2 regions of the Desulfitobacterium hafniense DCB-2 genome follow, and region 2 is predicted to be linked to the other one. Evidence: riboswitches for the same ligand, from Rfam matches in the RefSeq annotation. Region 2 holds a riboswitch; the other holds the start of a gene.
What was found. Region 2 has a riboswitch for lysine ahead of lysA (diaminopimelate decarboxylase). Riboswitches for the same ligand answer to the same signal wherever they lie in the genome.

Region 1: another riboswitch for lysine. It lies ahead of DHAF_RS11395 (transporter substrate-binding domain-containing protein); the one in region 2 lies ahead of lysA (diaminopimelate decarboxylase).

What each region holds. Positions count from the first base shown of each region.
Region 1 is NC_011830.1:2,477,914-2,482,336, reverse strand. Features, by position in the region: gene DHAF_RS11405 (amino acid ABC transporter ATP-binding protein) at 1-474, opposite strand, end outside; gene DHAF_RS11400 (amino acid ABC transporter permease) at 509-1,270, opposite strand; gene DHAF_RS11395 (transporter substrate-binding domain-containing protein) at 1,407-2,255, opposite strand; lysine riboswitch at 2,378-2,559, opposite strand; gene DHAF_RS11390 (rubrerythrin family protein) at 2,751-3,245, shown strand; gene DHAF_RS11385 (DMT family transporter) at 3,425-4,423, shown strand, end outside.
Region 2 is NC_011830.1:5,199,087-5,203,509, forward strand. Features, by position in the region: gene DHAF_RS24290 (hypothetical protein) at 1-476, shown strand, start outside; gene lysA (diaminopimelate decarboxylase) at 615-1,865, opposite strand; lysine riboswitch at 2,106-2,280, opposite strand; gene DHAF_RS24300 (hypothetical protein) at 2,358-2,570, opposite strand; gene DHAF_RS24305 (sulfite exporter TauE/SafE family protein) at 2,652-3,440, opposite strand; gene ybaK (Cys-tRNA(Pro) deacylase) at 3,573-4,052, shown strand; gene DHAF_RS24315 (putative NPN-dependent ornithine cyclodeaminase) at 4,170-4,423, shown strand, end outside.

The DNA of each region.
Region 1 (4,423 bases), 2.6 Mb from region 2:
CGGTTCCATGGACAGAGCCCGGGCAATGGCTACCCGTTGTTTTTGCCCTCCCGACAATTGCTTGGGCTTGGCATTGATGTATTGCTCCATCCCTACAACTTTCAGGTATTTCATAGCCACTTCCTCAGCTTCGGCCTTGGAACGCTTCAATAATTTGATTTGCCCTACCATGCAATTGTTCAGGACATTATGGTTATTGAACAGATTGAACTGCTGAAAGACCATCCCCAGCTTTTGGCGGTATTGATAGACATCATGCTGATCATCGAGAATGTTTTCCCCTTTATAGATGATCTGGCCGCCGCTGGGTTTCTCCAAAAGGTTAATGCAACGGAGCAGGGTGGATTTACCGGATCCGGACGAGCCGATAATACAGACCACTTCTCCTTTGCGCACGGAAAAATCGATATCCTTTAAGACTTCATTAGGGCCAAAGGATTTGCTTAAATGTTGAACTTCAATGACTTTTGCCAAGTGTGTTCCTCCTTCCTCAATCGGATCTTGTCCATCAGGTCTTGGTTCTGCGCAGCATACTTTCGGCAGTCTGCACCTGCATTTGATTCATAGTGTAGCTTTCCGGTCCATCCATCCTTCTTTCAATATAACGAAGAATGCGCGTTACCGTAAAGGTCATAATGAAGTAGAGGATACAGGCCACAAAGAAGGCTTCAAAGTAGCGGAAGTTATTCCCGGCGATGGACTTGGTTTGGAAATACAGTTCCGTAACGGAGATCACATTGAGAACAGAGGTATCTTTAATATTGATCACAAATTCATTGCCTGTAGCCGGGAGAATATTGCGGATAACCTGAGGCAATACCACATTGAACATAGTCTGGATATGGTTCATGCCGATGGCATGGGCTGCTTCAAATTGTCCTTTGTCAATGGATATAATGCCGCCGCGGACGATCTCGGCCATATAGGCCCCGGTATTAATAGAAACGATAAAAATTCCCGCAAAGATATGATTCATATGGATGTCAAAAGCTAAGGCGGACCCATAATAAATAACCATAGCCTGAACGATCATGGGGGTTCCCCGGAAAAACTCAATATAGCTTGCCAAAAGAGCATTGACCACTTTCAGTAAAATGCGTTTAATTCCCCGTTCCGGCATGGGGATAGTGCGTATAACACCGATAATAAGTCCGATGAGAGAGCCAATGATGGTACCGATGATGGAGATTAAAAGGGTGAACCCTGCTCCGCGCAGAAACATGGGCCAGTTTTCAGTCAAAATGCGTATGATCCAATCTAAGCTCATCATTTTCCTCCTTACAAAAATATTTATAACCCCATAGTTGATGAGGCATTTTCAAAAACAGGACAAAACCGACTGCATTGAATGTAGCCGGTTTTATAAAACATTATTCCCTGCGGAGCAAAATGTCCTTTAATTCGTCTTAGTTAGCTGCCGGTTGGTTCTTAATCGCATTATCCATGATTTGGATACGCTCTGCTTCAGGAATCCCTTTTAAGATCTCATTGATTTTGGCGGTAAGTTCGCTGCCTTTTTTCACCCCTACGGCAATGGCCGTATCTTCAGGAGAAGTTTTGAATCCATCGGTTAATTCAACCATTTTAAAATCACTGTTGGCCGCCTGGGCACTGACCCCTTCCGGACGTTCGGAAACATAACCGTCAATCATGCCTGATTGTAATGCGACCCGCATAGCCGGGAAGTTATCCATAGCGGTCTGTTTGGCAACTCCTGGGATTTGGTCAATAACACCATAGTGGAAGGTGTTTAACTGAGCCGTAATTTTAGCCCCATTAAAGTCTTTAAGAGAGGTGGAGTTTTCATACTTGCTGCCGCTCTTGACCACGATCACCAGATCGGATTGGTAATAAATATCGGAGAAGTCAATGGTGGCTTTCCGTTCTTCAGTGGGGGACATACCGGCGATAATCGCATCGATTTTCCCGGAAGTTAAAGCAGGAACAAGACCATCCCATTCGGTTTTAACAATGACCAGTTCTTTGCCTAATCCTGCGGCAATTTTCTTGGCAATCTCCACATCGTAGCCACCAGCATATTCAGCACCGCCATCAATTTTGACACCACCGTTGGAATCATTCATTTGCGTCCAGTTAAAGGGGGCATAACCTGCCTCTAAGCCGACTTTAAAGGTATTGATTTCATTCCCTGCGTCCGGTGTTTGGGTATTGCCCTGGCCGCTTGAACCGCAGCCTGTGGCCAGCAGCATGACAGAAAGCAACCCTGCCATCACTATTGATAATTTTCTTTTCATTGGAACCTCTCCTTCTTCTCTTTACCTTTTTCATAATATTTAAAAATTGTGAAAAATAAATGAGACCTGAGTTGGTACTCAGGCCGCAAAAGTCATATTGCTCCTAAACCCCTCTTTTCCCCCGCCGAGATAGCACAACTCAATAAACCGGGACGTCTATTGAGACAGTTCTGCAGTTGTTCACTGCAGACCCAGCCCATAATACTGAGCGTATTAAAAGCTTCGGCGATATTTCCTTCTCCTTGTTTTCCTCGCTGCTCATGCTCCAAAAAGGACTGTTAAATATCGCACCTCTACCTCACCTGCAAAGTGAGGTTCACTATGAATTTATCTTCAGTCTACAATAACATTAGACAGCTTGTCAACCCGAACCGATTTGTATTATGTACTCATCAACTATTTCTTTAGAGGAAATTTAATGAAATTGTAGAATCTAGTTTATACTAGAGAAAATCAAGCACTCTCTAAATTATATTAAGAATTGGAGGATCAACAATGAGTGAACAAAAAACATTACAGCATCTTATGGATGCCTTTGCCGGTGAATCACAAGCCAATCGTAAGTACCTGGCTTATGCCAAAAAGGCCGAAAAAGAGGGTAAACTCAACGCCGCCAAACTCTTTCAGGCAGCTGCCGACGCTGAGACCCTGCATGCCCACAGAGAGTTGGAGCTCGCCGGTAAAGTAGGCTCCACCGTGGATAATCTGAAAGATGGCATCGCCGGTGAAACCTATGAGTTTGAAAGCATGTACCCTGATTTTATTAAAGTTGCCGAAGCAGAAGGCAATAAAGCTGCTGTAACCACCTTTACTTTTGCTATGAAAGCAGAAGAAGTCCATGCCAAGCTCTATAAAGAAGCTTTGGAGAATTTAGACTCAACGGAAGAGGTATTCTATTATCTCTGTCCCGTCTGCGGCAACATCGAAAAATACATCCCCGAAAAATGTTCCATCTGCAATGTTCCCGGGGATAAATTTATTAAATACTAAACCGGATCCGGCTTTACCAATAAGCACGGGCCGCCCGCCAGGGGGGACTCGTGCTTTATTATTATCCATGACTTTTATCCATGGTTTGTATCTGTCTTTCAAGGCTTGAAAAGTCTCGGTCACCCCGCCTATAATTAGATTATACTGAACAGGTGATCGCTTAAAGGAGTTGTGCTTCATTGACGTCAAAAAAGACTTCGGCCATTTTCTTTGCCATCCTTGCCGCCTTGCTTTTCGGGATCAGTTCTCCTGTATCCAAGCTCCTGCTGACGAAAATCCCCCCCACCATGATGGCTGCTCTTCTCTATCTGGGAGCGGGGCTGGGGATGTGTGTTGTTCGCTTATTTAACCATCGCCAAGGAACGGAGGTTAAGGAGGCCCGCATCACCCAGAAAGATTTTCCTTATGTCTTAGCCATGATCATCCTGGATATTGCCGCGCCCGTATTTTTAATGGTGGGCTTAACTTTGAGCTCGGCGGCTCATGCCTCTCTTTTAGGAAATTTCGAAATTGTGGCCACTTCCCTCATTGCCCTGCTTATTTTTCAGGAGTCCATAGGCAAACGCTTATGGGCCGCACTGGCTTTAATCACCTTGGCCAGCATTATCCTTTCTGTGGAGGACCTCAGCAGCTTTACTTTCTCCTTAGGCTCACTCTTCGTTTTGTTATCATGCATTTGCTGGGGTTTCGAAAACAATTGCACAAGAAAACTCGCCATCAAAGACCCCATGGATATTGTCATTCTCAAAGGCTTCGGCTCGGGCTTGGGGGCATTATTCCTGGCACTGTTCCTTAAAGAGACCTTAAGCGGTATCGGGTATATCCTGGGGGCACTTATGCTGGGTTTTGTAGCCTATGGCTTAAGTATCTTCTTTTATGTGCGGGCCCAGCGGGAATTGGGTGCAGCAAGAACCAGCGCCTATTATGCCCTGGCTCCTTTCATCGGGGTGGGCTTATCTTTTGCGATTTTCAGGGAAATGCCCAATGCCTCTTTTCTCGTCGCCTTAGGCATTATGATCGCCGGAGCTTATTTGGCCTCCAGTGAGGATCATGCCCATCTCCACGAGCACCCCGCCATCACTCATGAGCATCGCCACTCCCATAAGGATCCTCATCACAGTCATTCCCACTCCGATTCCTTTGCCGGAGAGCACAGCCATGTCCACACTCATATGCCA
Region 2 (4,423 bases):
TGTTGGCCGATAATTTGCTGTTTGCCCAGGCCAAAGATATTCCTTCAGAAACCTTATACAGTTTTTTTTGCTACATAACCAATTCGAGCGAAGAGAACATTCAGGAACAATGGTATAATAAAACCGATGATAAATACCATGTGCCGATAGCCGACATCGAAGCTGTATTAGATCGCTATTTTGACGGCTACCATTTCGACCCCGCTCAATTAATCCCCTATTTTGCCGAAGCCTCCCCTCCTCAGCACGATGTCTACCAGCCGCAGACCAAGGAGATTGTCATCGGTGGACTGGGAGGATTCGGCGGGGAACGTTTCCCGAAATTAGCTGCCAAAGAACAGCTCAGTGATGATACCCTGAAGCTGACCGTCGATTATTATGATGATCAATATACAGAGGTTTTCTATACTAAAGCCTATACTATTCGATTTACTGAAGAAGGCTATCAATATCTATCCATTCAAAAAGTGGAGTAGGGTATCTTTACTCCGCACTCATACCTTCACACATGCTAAAAAAGACCGGAGCACCACCAGCCCCGGTCTTACTCTATTAATTCAATACAATAGACTTTTTGCTTTCAGCTGGAGCACTATTACCTTCCCACCTAAGAACTATAGCTCACTGAAATCCAAGGTGGCAAAATAATCCTCCAGTGTTTCCGCCCGGCGGATCAGCTTCACACTGCCATCAGCCTGCAGCAATAACTCAGCATGACGCAGCTTGCCATTGTAGTTGAAGCCCATGGCATGCCCGTGAGCACCTGTATCATGAATCACCAGAGTATCCCCGATCTCGATTCTGGGCAGTTCCCGGTCCACGGCAAATTTATCGTTGTTCTCACATAAGCTTCCGGTCACATCATAGATGTGGTCCTCAGGCAGGTCTTCCTTACCCATGACGGTGATATGGTGATAGGCGCCGTAGATTCCCGGGCGCATCAGATCGGACATGCTGGCATCGACACCGATATAATTTTTATACGTATCCTTGCGATGAAGGACTTTGGTCACCAAATAGCCGTAAGGTCCCGTTATCATGCGGCCGCATTCCAGGCAGATGCGCAGGGGATCTAAGCCTTTGGCGACGATCTTCTCTTCGTAAACTTTGCGGACACCTTCTCCGATAGTTTCCAGATTGACCGGCTCTTGTTCCGGACGGTAGGGGATGCCGATTCCGCCGCCAAAATTCACAAATTCCAGGCGGATTCCCAGTTTTTCTTTCAGCTCTATGGCCAGATCAAACATCATCTCTGCTGTCTCGATGAAGAAATCCGGGTTCAGTTCATTGGAGATGATCATAGTATGGAGTCCGAAACGCTTCACCCCTTTGTCACGAACGATCTCGTAAGCCTGGAATAACTGTTCCTTGGTCAAACCATATTTGGATTCTTCGGGGTTGCCGATAATGGCATTCCCCGCCCGCAGCGAACCGGGATTATAGCGGAAGGAGAGCACCTCCGGCAGGCCGGTATGCTTTTCCAGATAATCAATATGGGTAATATCATCTAAATTGATGATCGCCCATAAATCCTTTGCTTTTTGAAATTCCTCAGCAGGGGTATTGTTGGAGGTAAGCATAATGTTCTCCTCGGTGATCCCCGCTTTTTCCGCCAGGATCAGTTCCGCCAAAGAACTGCAGTCGGCTCCGAAACCCTCTTCCCCCAGGATCTTCAGAATATAGGGATTAGGAAGAGCTTTGACGGCAAAATACTCCTTAAACCCCGGCGCCCAGGCAAATGCTGCCTGCAGTCTTTGGGCGTTTTTGCGAATGGCTTCCTCATCATAAATATGAAAAGGGGTACCATAGTCCTCCATGATCTTCTGCAACTGCTCTTGATTAAAAGGTAAGTTTTTTACTGCCATATTCTGATCCTCCCCTATATACTATAGACTACCCACCGCTAGAGATTTTAAAGTTTGGTTGCTAAAGAAAACCCGGCTTCGCTGTGCCTTTTAATCACGCATCCAAAAAGGCGAAGTCGTTGGTTGCACTTATGCTGAAGGAAAGTATGCAGCAAAGGTATACTTTCTGACAGTGAAAAAAACGGCTGCGAGTACCCTCGCAACCGTTTTTTAAGGCAAAATCAGCTTAAGCCTCAAACTTCACGAGATAGCACTCCACCGGAGTCCCGGTGACAGTCTTACATTTTTTCAATGGAAGACCAGCTAAGACCCTTTGTCCTGGGCCTTTGCTTCGGCAGCGATTCCTTTCCTTATCCGTCCTAGCCTGACCCGCTCGGGATAATTACTCTTAATACACTGCGCCTCTATCATTCACTCTATGAATTATCTATACATTATGGAACAAGATGTTACCCTTGTCAATACATTGCTTCTGTATACATTGCCCTGCCTTTATTTTTTCTCATTCTGCAGATTTTCCATAACCCCCCGATTATGAAAAACATCCTCCACCTCTAAAGTAATCTGACCGCCTTTGCTGCTGTCTTTGGGCTGCCCGCCATAATCCATGGCCTTTGAGCCGGACTCTTGGGTCTGGCTGATCACACCTGCCGGCTCCCATAATTGCCGTTTCAGCTCTTTGCCGGTATTCTTCTGGTCGTTCATCCGGGATTCCTCCTTTTGTCCTGACCAAATCATGGTCCTGTTATTCTGTCTTTAGAGTACCCGGAATCGACCAAAATCATGTCAAAAAAACAGTCCCTTCAGCGGCTCAGTAAGGGAAGTCACGCCGATGATGAAAAGCAATCCATAGACCAGTTTCTTGAATTGAGCTTCGTTGATTTTCTTTCTAAAAGGCTGACCGGCCACATAGCCAAGGACAACCGCCAAAATCATACTGACGAGGGTGATGCCAAAGGGAAGGGTGAAGCTTTCCCGAAACACAAGAATTTTTAAAGCGCTGGTCATAGCGTATTGAAAAAAGAAAAAGGTAACGGTGGTTGCCTGGAAGACGTCCTTGGTCAGATGCTTGATGAGCAGCGCGACAACAGGGGGACCGGGAATGGCCGCCAGGCCGTTGAGCAAACCTGAAGAAAAAGCAACCATGACAAATCCCTTGGAGGATGCATTGATATCCCCTTCCTCAGGAACTTTCTTCTCAAGGGCACTGCTTTTGAGTTGCACCCATTGATAGGCAACATAGCCGATAAGGATAATTCCCACCATCCCTTTTATGTACAGTTCATTCATATACCCACTCAGGACAACACCCAGGGCCAATCCGGGAATCCCTATAAGCAAAAGCCGGAGGACTAAATCCCGGCGGACTAAGCGCCGCATTTGGAACCCCTGCACCGAGGAACCCATCATGGATAAAATCATTCCCGCCAAAAGAGCTTGTTGGCTGGGCAAAACAAAAAGGAGCAGAGGTACCGCCACCAGCCCGAACCCAAACCCTGTCAAAACCTGAATAAAGGTGGCAAAGAACGTAATTCCACTCATGGCGAGCCATAATTCCCATGATAACATCTCCACACAAACACCCTCTTTAATCTAAACTTAATCTATTTATGACCCTCTGCTTTATGAGTATTCCCTTTTCTTCTCTGAATCTTGACAGCATTCCCTGTATTTCCTATAGTGAGTTAAGAAGGAAAGGTGATTCTTATGGCTCAAAAAACCAACGCCGCCCGCATCCTCGATCAAGCCGGTATAGCCTATGAATTAATCCCCTATGAGGTGGATGAAGCGGATCTTTCCGCCACTACCGTCGCCCAAAAGGTAAACATGCCTCCTGAATTGATCTACAAAACCCTGGTAACCCGAGGAGATAAAACAGGCATTCTGATCGCCTGCATCCCTGCCCATTATGAGCTGAACCTTAAAGCCCTCGCCCAAGTGAGCGGCAACAAGAAAATGGAAGTGGTTCCTCTCAAAGAAGTTCAGCCCCTGACCGGTTATATACGGGGAGGGGTCTCTCCTTTAGGAACTAAAAAAAAATACCCCGTCTATTTTCAGGAAGATATGCTCCAGCACGAGAAAATTGCCGTAAGTGCCGGGACGCGAGGCTTGCAGATCCTTGCTCTGTCTCAGGACCTGCTCAGGATCACCCAGGGCAAGGTTGGGCCCATCGCTCATCCTGCCTGAATCAACATAAATCTTCTCCTCACACCCTGAACTCCCTCCTCTCCTTGTATGAAGACGGACAAGAGGTAAATACTAACCTTATGTCACTTTGAATTACCAGGGTAAAGGAGAGATTCTATGAGCTTCCGGATTCCTCAGTTCAATCCGCCTGATTTTGACGGTGAGCCTTTGGCAAGTGCTCCCAATGCCACCCTTGTCGAAGTCCTTCAGGATGGGGTAGCCCCCGACCATTTCCATGGTATGTCAATCTATCCCGAATACTTTAAAATCAACGGCCAATGGCTCCTTGCTTCCCAAAGCCGCATGGACGGTGTTCCCGTGCTCATGGAGAACGGCACGATGCAAATCATCGAATTCCGCAATCTGAAAAA